DNA from 3 places in the Rhizobium sp. 01T417 genome. Region 3 is predicted to be linked to each of the others. Evidence: predicted binding sites of a transcription regulator. Region 3 holds the regulator's gene; each other region holds the start of a gene.

Region 1 (3,275 bases), on a different contig from region 3:
CGAGTATGGCAACGGCTCGTCCCGCGACTGGGCAGCGAAGGGCACCAACCTGCTCGGCGTGAAGGCGGTCATTGCACAGTCCTTCGAGCGTATTCACCGATCGAACCTGGTCGGAATGGGCGTCATCCCATTCGTCTTCGAAGAGGGCACGACGTGGCAGAGCCTCGGCCTGAAGGGCGACGAAATCGTCAGCATCGAGGGCCTTGAGAACATCAAGCCGCGCGAAAAGAAGATTGCCAAGATTACCTACGGGGACGGCACCGTGAAGGAAGTTCCGCTGTTGTCGCGCGTCGATACGCTCGACGAAGTGATCTACCTCAACAACGGCGGCATCCTGCAGACGGTTCTGCGCGATCTCGCTGCCTGATTGTTAACAGACTTGCATGACAATGACCGCCGGAGAGAGATTTCCGGCGGTTTTTTGTTTGAGTACGAGGTATTTAGATGCCCGGTCACGCTGATGTGTTTCAGCTTGGCTTCTCCGAAGCTTGGTCTCACCCCTTCGTGACTTTCCGTTTAGATCGGGAACCATTATCTCTACGTTCAGACATCGGAACCTATGGCGAAGGGTGGCGGTGGTTGCTGAAGAAAAGGTGCAGTGAATGTCCCCGCGGTTTCTGATTTCTCTGGTTGCAGGTGTGGCGCTTGCCGGCCCACTGTTTGCCCAGGACGCGCCAAAAGGCGTGGTCGAACTCTTCACCTCGCAGGGATGTTCTTCTTGTCCTCCAGCCGATGCGGCTTTCCGCAAGATTGTCGAGGCTGGCGGCGTTATTGCCCTCGCTTATCACGTCGACTACTGGAACTACATGGGCTGGGCCGACACGCTGAGTTCGAAAGAAAACACCGAGCGCCAGTATGGCTACGCGCAGACCATGGGCCGCGCCAATGTCTATACGCCGCAGGTGATCGTCAATGGTCGTGATCATGTGGCAGGGGCCGACCTGGGCGCGATCAATAAGAAAATCGATAGCTATGCAGCCGAAGGCAAGGGATTGTCGGTGCCGYTCACCGCACAGATGCGCGACGACCAACTCGAGATCAAGATTGGCGCGGGCCAGGGCAAAGCCAATGTCGTCATGGTCTATTTCAACCGCGAGAAGACCATCGAGGTCGAGAAGGGCGAAAACAGCGGTCAGAAGATTGCTTATCTGAACAGCGTTGCCGATGTCGAAACCGTCGGCATGTGGGAGGGCAAGGAAACGAGCTTGACGCTGCCGGCCAGCGTGATGCAGAAGCCGGATCTTGAGGGCTGCGCGATTCTACTTCAATCCTCCACCGCCGACGGCAATCCATCGGCGATTCTCGGAGCGACGGTCGTCATGGCTGGGAAGAATATCTGACCGTTTCATCTGCCTTGCGGATGGAAAACGGGGCGGCCCGGCTGATCGTATTCGGGGCTGGGGTTAAGGTCGATACGGTCAGCCGGGCCCTTTGGCGCGCTGGCGCCAAACTCGCACAAAACCTTTTCAGCAGACCAAATCCGGCAAAAAGATCATGCGCAAATCAGGTGCGACGCGGGTCCGAACGGCCCCGCGGCGCAGTCGTGAGGGAATTTCTCCTCCAAATGAGGCGCTGTTTTGACTGAATTGCGGCGCTCGGGAGATTGCACAGACTATGATTAATGTGACTGATCGCCCGCTTGCAATTTGTAAACGCTAAGGCAAACTGTCATGTACCCGTCACAAGCGGAGGCACAGGGAGACTGATGACAGATCAGCCGGATTTGCGGCGCGGCGAGAGCCGGTCAGCCGACAACAGTTCCTCAGTCGTCGTAGATCTCAAGGAATACAAGCAGAGCAAGGATCCAGCGCCGGTTACATTCCACCGACGCGAGCTCGACGCGATTTTATGGATTTATGGCCGCATGGTCGGCGAGGGCGAGTGGCGGGACTATGCGATCGATCATCTGAAGGATCGTGCCGTCTTCTCCGTTTTCAAGCGATCAGGTGAAATGCCACTCTTTCGCATCGAGAAGAATCCGAAGCTCACTGCCAAGCAGGGTGCTTATTCCGTTATCAATACGCACGGCGTTATCCTGAAGCGTGGGCACGAACTCCCCCAGGTTCTGAAGGTCTTCAACAAGGCGTTGAAGCTGGTCGAGAAGTAGCTCGAGCTCAGGCCTTGAACAGCGTGCCTGGATAGGTCGAGGCATCGGGGTCGGTCGCCGCCCCATCACCCAGGGCACGCTGCATGATCATCGTGTCGAGCCAGCGACCGTGCTTGTAGCCTGTTGCCTTGAGTCGGCCGGTTTCTGCAAAGCCCAGTGTCTGATGCAGGGCAATGGATGCCGGATGCGCGCCGCCGATCACGGCCACCATCTGGCGAAAGCCGAGATCGGTGCAGCGTTGGATCAGTTCGGCGAGCAGCAGCCTTCCAATTCCCTTGCCGCGCGCTTCCGGCCCCAGGTAGATCGAATCCTCGACCATCCAGCGATAGGCCGGCCGCGTGCGGAAGGCCGAGGCGTAGGCGTAACCAAGCAGCCCGCCATTCTCATCGATCGCGGCGATGTAGGGGTAGCTCTGGCCCGTGATTGCGGAAAATCGTGCCGCCATCTCGCTCTCGTCCGGTGGGACGATCTCGTAGCTTGCGACACCGTTCAGGACGGATTCGCGATAGATGGCCGTGATGGCAGGGAGGTCGGATGAGGAAGCGTCGCGGAGGAAGATGGGCATTCGGTCGGCCGGCAGATATGACGATGGACTCTTCCAGAAATCATCCTCGGCATGATCGAGCAACAAAAAAGGCGGCCGAAGCCGCCTTTTTCGATAACGTTCCTGTTCCTTATTTGCGGTCGCCCATGAACTGCAGGAGGAACATGAAGAGGTTGATGAAGTCCAGATACAGGGTCAGTGCGCCCATGATTGCCTTGCGGCCGGCAACATCCGCGCCGTCTGCGGCGTAGTACATTTCCTTGATGCGCTGCGTGTCGTAGGCGGTAAGGCCTGCGAAGATCAGCACGCCGATCGCGGAGACCGCGAACTGCAGGGCAGACGATGCCAGGAAGATGTTCACGATCGACGCGATGATCAGGCCGAAGAGACCCATGATCAGGAACGAGCCCATCGCGGAGAGATCACGCTTGGTCGTGTAGCCGTAAAGCGACAGCGCACCAAAGGAGGCGGCCGTCACGAAGAACGTCTGCGTGATGCTCGACTGCGTGTAGACCAGGAAGATCGACGAAAGCGACAGGCCCACCAGCGCGGCGTAGACCCAGAAGGTCGTCTGCGCGGCGGCAACGCTCATCCGGTTAATCCTGAAGCTCAGGAAGAACACGG
Region 2 (3,275 bases), on a different contig from region 3:
CCGTAAACACCAGTTCCTCCAGCACCAATCGCTGGCGCCATCCTTTGACGGCGAGTTCCGGCTGGTCATAGAGCCGGTCGACATAGCCGACGCAGAGCCAGGCAACGATCTCGACCCGATCAGGAACACCGAGGATGTCCTTGATATCGGACTCGTGAAAGATACTCACCCAGCCGACCCCCACGCCTTCGGCTCGGGCGGCGAGCCACAGATTCTGCACGGCGCAGACCGTGGAGTAGGAATCCATCCGCCGATTGTGCGTCCTGCCAAGAACGACATCGCCGCAGCGGTCCGGATCGCAGGTCACGCAGATGCTGAGCGGTGCGGTTCGGATGCCCTCAAGCTTCAGCGAGCGATAGAGCTGTTGCCGCCCGCCTTCAAACATCTCGCCGGCCTCGCGGTTGGCGCGATTGAAGGCCTGCCACGCGGCCTCCTTCACCTTGTCATCGCGCACCAGGATAAAATTCCAGGGCTGCATGAACCCAACGGACGGCGCGTGATGCGCGGCCGTCAGAAGCCTTTTGACGACGTCGTCCGGTATGGCATCCGGGAGAAACTCGGAACGCACGTCGCGTCGCGTCGAAATAGCCCTGTAGACGGCGTCGCGTTCCTCGGTCGAAAAGGCTGCGGCTCCCGACAGGGAGCCTGAATGGTCTGGTCGCATCGTCAATCCCCAACAACACAACCGCCCGCCGTCCACGCGGGTCAGTCTATGGTGTCGGGCCGGTCTTCTGACTTGGCGTCATCCGACTGCCGCGCCTTCCCGGTACTGGACCAGTGGCTCTTTGCGGCAGCCGTCAGCCTTACAGCGTTGGGCACGTTTCGGTCTTTCACCGAATTCCCGATTCTCCCGCCCGCGGCGGGCACCCGACGGACGCGTCTATGCCCATAAACCCTGGCCGACGCAATCCCTTAATCCGAGACGGGAAAGTAGCGCACATAGGCGAACTCATCACCTGACGGCGACCAGTTGGGCACGTTGATCGTTCCCTGCCCGCCGAAGAGATCGAAGAGCATCGTCAGGTTTCCGCCGTCCATGTCCATCAGCCGCAGGCGAACATCGAGATCGCGTGGATGGTCGAACACATCAGGATCGTAAGAAAGGATCAGAACCTTGTCGTTGTTGGGCGACGGATGGGCAAACCAGTTCCCATAGTTGTCACTGGTGACCTGCTCGAGACCGGTCCCATCGGGATGGATTCGCCAGATTTGCATGAGGCCGGTGCGGCTAGAATTGAAGTAGATCCATTGACCGTCGGCGGAATAGTCCGGCCCGTCATTGCGTCCCTCGCCGTGGGTCAGCCGCTTTTCTTCGCCGCCGTCAACGGAGATCGTGTAGATATCGAACAAATCGTTGCGGATGCCACAATAGGCGAGTTGCTTCCCGTCGGGCGACCAGCCGTGCCAATAGGATGGCCGATTTTGCGTCACCAGCCGCGGCGTACCACCTTCGGCCGGCAGCACATAAATCGTCGACTTCCCGAACTCGGTTTTGTCGGAGATGACGATCTGGCGGCCATCGGGCGAAATGCCGTGGTCGTTGTTGCAGGTCGTCGCAAAGCCGGTATCGACCTTGCCGACCTTGCTCGAACCATCAAGTGCGAGACGGTAGAGGAGTCCGTCGCCGTTCAACAGCAGATAGGTCCCATCCGGCGAAAAATTCGGCGCCTCAACGAGTTGCGTGGTTTGCCAGACGACGCGCGCCTCGCCTGTCCTGATGCTGTAGATCTCAACGGAACTGCGCAATCTGAATCCTCCTAAGCATCGAATCCGCCAGACCTACGACGGCTCGCCACTCAGCACAAGCAAATGCGCCTGACCGAGAATCTGGTCTGGAGGTAGTTCCTGCGTGATGGGCGTTTTATCCACCGATCACAAATGCAGGAAACCTAACGGTTCATCTAGCATTCATGACGAAGATGTGACAGTTCGACGAAGCTTCTATGACGTCGGAGTTTTCCAGTTGATCGCGTTGGTAATGAGGTCTGCAGCGGCAGCGCGTTTTGCGTCGCTTTCCACCGATTTCGGGGGAAGCGCTCGGTCGCCCGCCCTACGCACCGCACTCAGCGTTGCTTTTTGTGCCCTGCTTGCGCTCCTTGCCACCGCCACTGTGGAGATCATTGCCCGCGATGGGTTGGCCGACGTCCGCGAATTCCTGACATCGCCTGTGCGTCCGGGGATGACGACGGTTGTGATGTTGACTGTCCTGATGCTGTCGCTCGATGCAGTCCTGGGCCGGCGGTTCATTTCGGCGCTGATCGTTCTTCCGCTTGTGATCGTCCCCGCCATCGTATCCAACCAGAAGCAGCACTACCTTTCGGACCCGCTTTATCCATCGGACGTCCTTTTCGGGCGGCAGATCATGGAACTGCTCCCTGTGATGGTGCGCGACCGCCCCTGGACGGCCGTTGCGATGCTTGTCGGCATCGTCTTGTCCGTTACCGCGATTGTCTTCCTCTGGCGCTTCGCCTGGCGCAACTTCCCAAAGCTCCCAAGGGCCTCTCGCGTCCGCCGGCTTTGCGTCGGCCTGCCCGTTATCGCGGCTTTCGGGTCCTTGATGGACTATTCCCAATATTCCTTCATCCGTGACCGCCTGCAGGTGGTTCCGATGATGTGGGACCAGAAGGAAAACTACCGCAGCAACGGCTTCATCCTCGCCTTCATCTTCAACATTCCGATGGCAGACGTGGCAGCGCCTGTCGGCTTCGGTACAGAGGCGCTCGACGCCATCCCCGGCCGCAACTACGGCTACCTCAGCGGGCCACGCGAAAAGCCCGACGTGATCATGCTGATGAGCGAGTCATTCTGGGATCCGACCCGCCTGAAGACGCTGAGCCTGTCGCCAGATCCTATGCCGACGATCCGTGCAGAGCAGTCCGGCTATGTCTTCTCGCCGGAGTTTGGCGGCATGACCGCCAATGTCGAATTCGAGGCGCTGACAGGTTTCTCCAACGCCTTCCTGCCATACGGCAGCATTCCCTACCAGCAATACATCCGTCGTGATGTTCCCTCGCTCGCCACGTTCTTCCGTGGCGAAGGTTACGCGGCGCGGTCGCTTCATCCGTTCAGCGGCTGGTTCTGGAATCGCAACGAGGTTTACAAGGACTTCGGCTTCGAGCAGTTCCGCTCCGAAGAAACCCTGCCTCCCATGGAAAAGCGAGGCATCTTCGCTTCGGACGAGTCGCTTATGAAGGAGATCATGAACGAGGCTGACGGCATGGATCGCCCGTTCTTCTTCTTTGGTGTCACCTTGCAGGGACATGGCCCCTACGAAC
Region 3 (3,275 bases):
GGCCCATGCCGGTCTGCACTTCATCGAAAATCAGCAGCAGACCATGCTCGTCGCAGATCGCGCGAAGTGCCTTCAGGAACTCGTTCGTCGCCGGGCGGACGCCGCCTTCCCCCTGAATAGGTTCGATGAGGATCGCGGCCGTTTCATTTGTGATGGCGCTGCGGAGTGCATCGAGATCACCGAACGGCACCTGATCGAAGCCAGGCGCCTTGGGACCGAAGCCTTCGAGGTATTTCTCCTGGCCACCGGCGGCAATCGTCGCCAGCGTACGGCCATGGAAGGCGCCTTCAAAGGTGATAATATGGAACCGCTCGGGATGGCCCTTGGAAAACTGATAGCGGCGCGCGGTCTTGATCGCGCATTCCAAGGCTTCCGCGCCGGAGTTCGTGAAGAACACCTTATCGGCGAAGGTCGCATCGGTCAGCCGCTTTGCCAGTGTTTCCTGACCCGGGATCTCATAGATGTTGGACAGATGCCAGACCTTGTCGGCCTGCTCCTTCAGCGCGCCAACCACATGCGGATGGCTGTGGCCAACGGAGGTGACGGCAACGCCCGCGCCGAAATCAAGATATCGCTCGCCCGTTTCGCTGATCAGCCACACGCCTTCTCCTCGCTCGAACCGCAGCGGGGCACGAGAGTAGGTGTCGTAAAGCGCGGCTTCAGCCATGGCGCGATCTCCTATCAGCAATCATCAGCAGCCGGACTCCGGCTAAGGAAAGCAGGTCCGGAAAATTAAAAATGCCGCCTTTCGGCGGCGAGCAGCACTATTTACTTTTCGCACTGCAATGTCAACAAAACTGAGGTTTCGCTGCATGCGTCAAGCAGCCATCCCGAGGCGCTCGACCTATCAACAACTATGTTGCATAAATGACTCTCACGCCCAGCAAGTTGGGGAAAACTTGAAAATCGATTCCCCGAGATTCAACCGACTCTTGTCACGGAGTCGGCCTCACACTAGGTTAAAACTCAATTACTAGGCTGCATGCGGCGGAACTAGTCACCAAAATTTGAGTAAGCGTTTCTTGCCTCGGATACGTCCGTGGCAACGGTGAAGGATTCTGCCTACACCAACGCTAATAAGGCGGAGACAGGGGCATGAACTGGACAGACGAGCGCGTTGAAAAACTGAAGAAGCTGTGGTCCGAAGGCCTGAGCGCCAGCCAGATCGCAGCACAACTTGGCGGTGTAAGTCGTAACGCCGTCATTGGTAAAGTCCATCGTTTGAGTCTGCCCGGCCGTGCCAAGGCCGGCGGTTCGACGACCACCGTCAGAACCCCCAAGCGCACGACTTCGGCGCCCCGCGCCACGAACTACGCCTCGCGGATCACCACACGCACCGTTACCCGCCAACAGGGCGCGACGATGCTCAAGGAAGAGATCGAAATCGATACGGTGGAGGAAGTCCGCTTCCGTCCGGCCGCAAATGTAATCGTTCCGATTTCTCGCCGCCTTGGCCTCACCGAGCTCACCGAGCGCACCTGCAAGTGGCCGGTCGGCGATCCGCTCAATGACGACTTCCACTTCTGCGGTTGCGAGTCCCCGGACTCTTCCCCGTATTGCACGTATCATCAGCGCATGGCCTACCAGCCGGTCAACGAGCGCCGCAAGGCCGCTAACCGGGTCGCCTGACCCGGAAGCCGGATAAGGAATAAAGAAAACGGGCCCTCGCGGGCCCGTTTTTCGTTGTAAGGGAAAGACCTCTCAGGCTCTCGCCTGAAAGGATCAGGCTTCCATCGAATAGCCGGCACCGCGCACGGTGCGGATGACGTCCTGCATGTTGGAAAAGTTCAAAGCCTTGCGCAGGCGGCCGACATGGACGTCAACAGTACGCTCGTCGACATAGATGTCGTGACCCCAGACGCCATCGAGCAACTGCGAGCGCGAGAAGACGCGGCCGGGCGATGCCATCAAGAACTCGAGAAGGCGGAATTCGGTCGGGCCGAGGCGGACTTCGCGGCTCTTGCGGTGAACGCGGTGCGTCTCGCGATCCAGCTCGATATCGCCGCACTTCAGCAGCGTCGAGAGCACCTCGGGCTTGGCACGACGCAGCATCGCCTTGACGCGAGCGACAAGCTCCGGCGTCGAGAACGGCTTGACGACGTAATCGTCAGCACCGGTCGAGAGGCCGCGAACCCGTTCGCTTTCCTCGCCACGGGCGGTCAGCATGATGATCGGCAGGCGCTCGGTTTCCGGCCGCATGCGCAGGCGGCGGCAGAGCTCGATGCCAGACACGCCCGGCAACATCCAATCGAGGATGAGAAGGTCCGGCGTGCGTTCCTGAAGCCGGATCTCGGCCTCGTCGCCGCGCAGGATGGTATCGACCTCAAAGCCTTCGGCCTCAAGGTTATAGCGGAGAAGCACGCTCAGCGCTTCTTCGTCTTCAACGACAGCTACTTTAGGGATCATTCGTTTCGGTCTCCTGGGGGCGCGGTCGCGGAATGACTATTCAGTGACTGCGCCGACGGTGTTGGCGGTATCGTCCTTCGGACGTTCGCCTTCCGGCTGGGCACCGGTGGCCATGTAGTAGATCGTTTCGGCAATGTTGGTGGCGTGGTCGCCGATGCGCTCGATGTTCTTGGCGCAGAACAGAAGATGCGTGCAGCTGGTGATGTTGCGCGGATCTTCCATCATGTAGGTGAGCATTTCACGGAACAGCGAGGTGTACATCGCGTCGATTTCCTCGTCGCGCTCACGGACCGATTTTGCTTTGTCGGCAGCACGGCTCGTGTAGACGTCGAGGACTTCCTTGAGTTGGACGAGGGCGAGCTCGGACAGGTGCTCGAGGCCGCGGGCGAGCTTGCGCGGCACGCCGGCGCTCTGTACGGCAATGACGCGCTTGGCAGTGTTCTTGCCCAGGTCGCCGACGCGCTCCAGGTCTGCCGCGATGCGGATGGAGCCCATGATCTCGCGAAGATCGGCCGCCATCGGCTGGCGGCGGGCGATCGTGACGATCGCCTTGTCGCCGATCTCGCGCTCCGCGTGGTCGAGGATCACATCGTCCGAGATGACCTTCTGGGCAAGAGCCGTATCGCCGTTTACGAGCGCGCGTACGGCATCCGAGACCATCTGCTCGGCCAAGCCGCCCATTTCCGAGATACGGCGGGACAGGAACTTCAAATCATCGTCGTAGGCAGAAAAGATATGTGTCGATGCCATAGGGCTCATCCTTGAATATCGTAAGTGCTACCGAGACGGCCGATCAACCGAAGCGGCCCATGATGTAGTCCTGGGTGCGCGGATCGTCCGGGTTGGTGAACATCTTGTCGGTGTCATTC

What was found. The regulator PhoB, encoded in region 3, activates phosphate uptake and scavenging genes when phosphate is short. The targets are predictions, from matches to a motif close to TGTCATNNANCTGTCAT.
Region 1: a site for PhoB is predicted at 1,667-1,683, ahead of AC1DPR_RS03655 (DUF2794 domain-containing protein). Genes of this name have one in related genera too.
Region 2: a site for PhoB is predicted at 1,933-1,949, ahead of AC1DPR_RS00835 (LTA synthase family protein). Genes of this name have one in related genera too.

Annotation. Positions count from the first base shown of each region.
Region 1 is NZ_JBFTQH010000002.1:314,434-317,708, forward strand. Features, by position in the region: gene acnA (aconitate hydratase AcnA) at 1-367, shown strand, start outside; gene AC1DPR_RS03650 (DUF1223 domain-containing protein) at 603-1,340, shown strand; gene AC1DPR_RS03655 (DUF2794 domain-containing protein) at 1,706-2,107, shown strand; gene AC1DPR_RS03660 (GNAT family N-acetyltransferase) at 2,115-2,672, opposite strand; gene AC1DPR_RS03665 (Bax inhibitor-1/YccA family protein) at 2,782-3,275, opposite strand, start outside.
Region 2 is NZ_JBFTQH010000001.1:167,442-170,716, reverse strand. Features, by position in the region: gene bluB (5,6-dimethylbenzimidazole synthase) at 1-664, opposite strand, end outside; cobalamin riboswitch at 705-886, opposite strand; gene AC1DPR_RS00840 (TolB family protein) at 913-1,746, opposite strand; gene AC1DPR_RS00835 (LTA synthase family protein) at 1,964-3,275, shown strand, end outside.
Region 3 is NZ_JBFTQH010000003.1:331,863-335,137, reverse strand. Features, by position in the region: gene AC1DPR_RS05480 (aspartate aminotransferase family protein) at 1-667, opposite strand, end outside; gene AC1DPR_RS05475 (GcrA family cell cycle regulator) at 1,096-1,629, shown strand; gene phoB (phosphate regulon transcriptional regulator PhoB) at 1,723-2,406, opposite strand; gene phoU (phosphate signaling complex protein PhoU) at 2,443-3,156, opposite strand; gene pstB (phosphate ABC transporter ATP-binding protein PstB) at 3,200-3,275, opposite strand, start outside.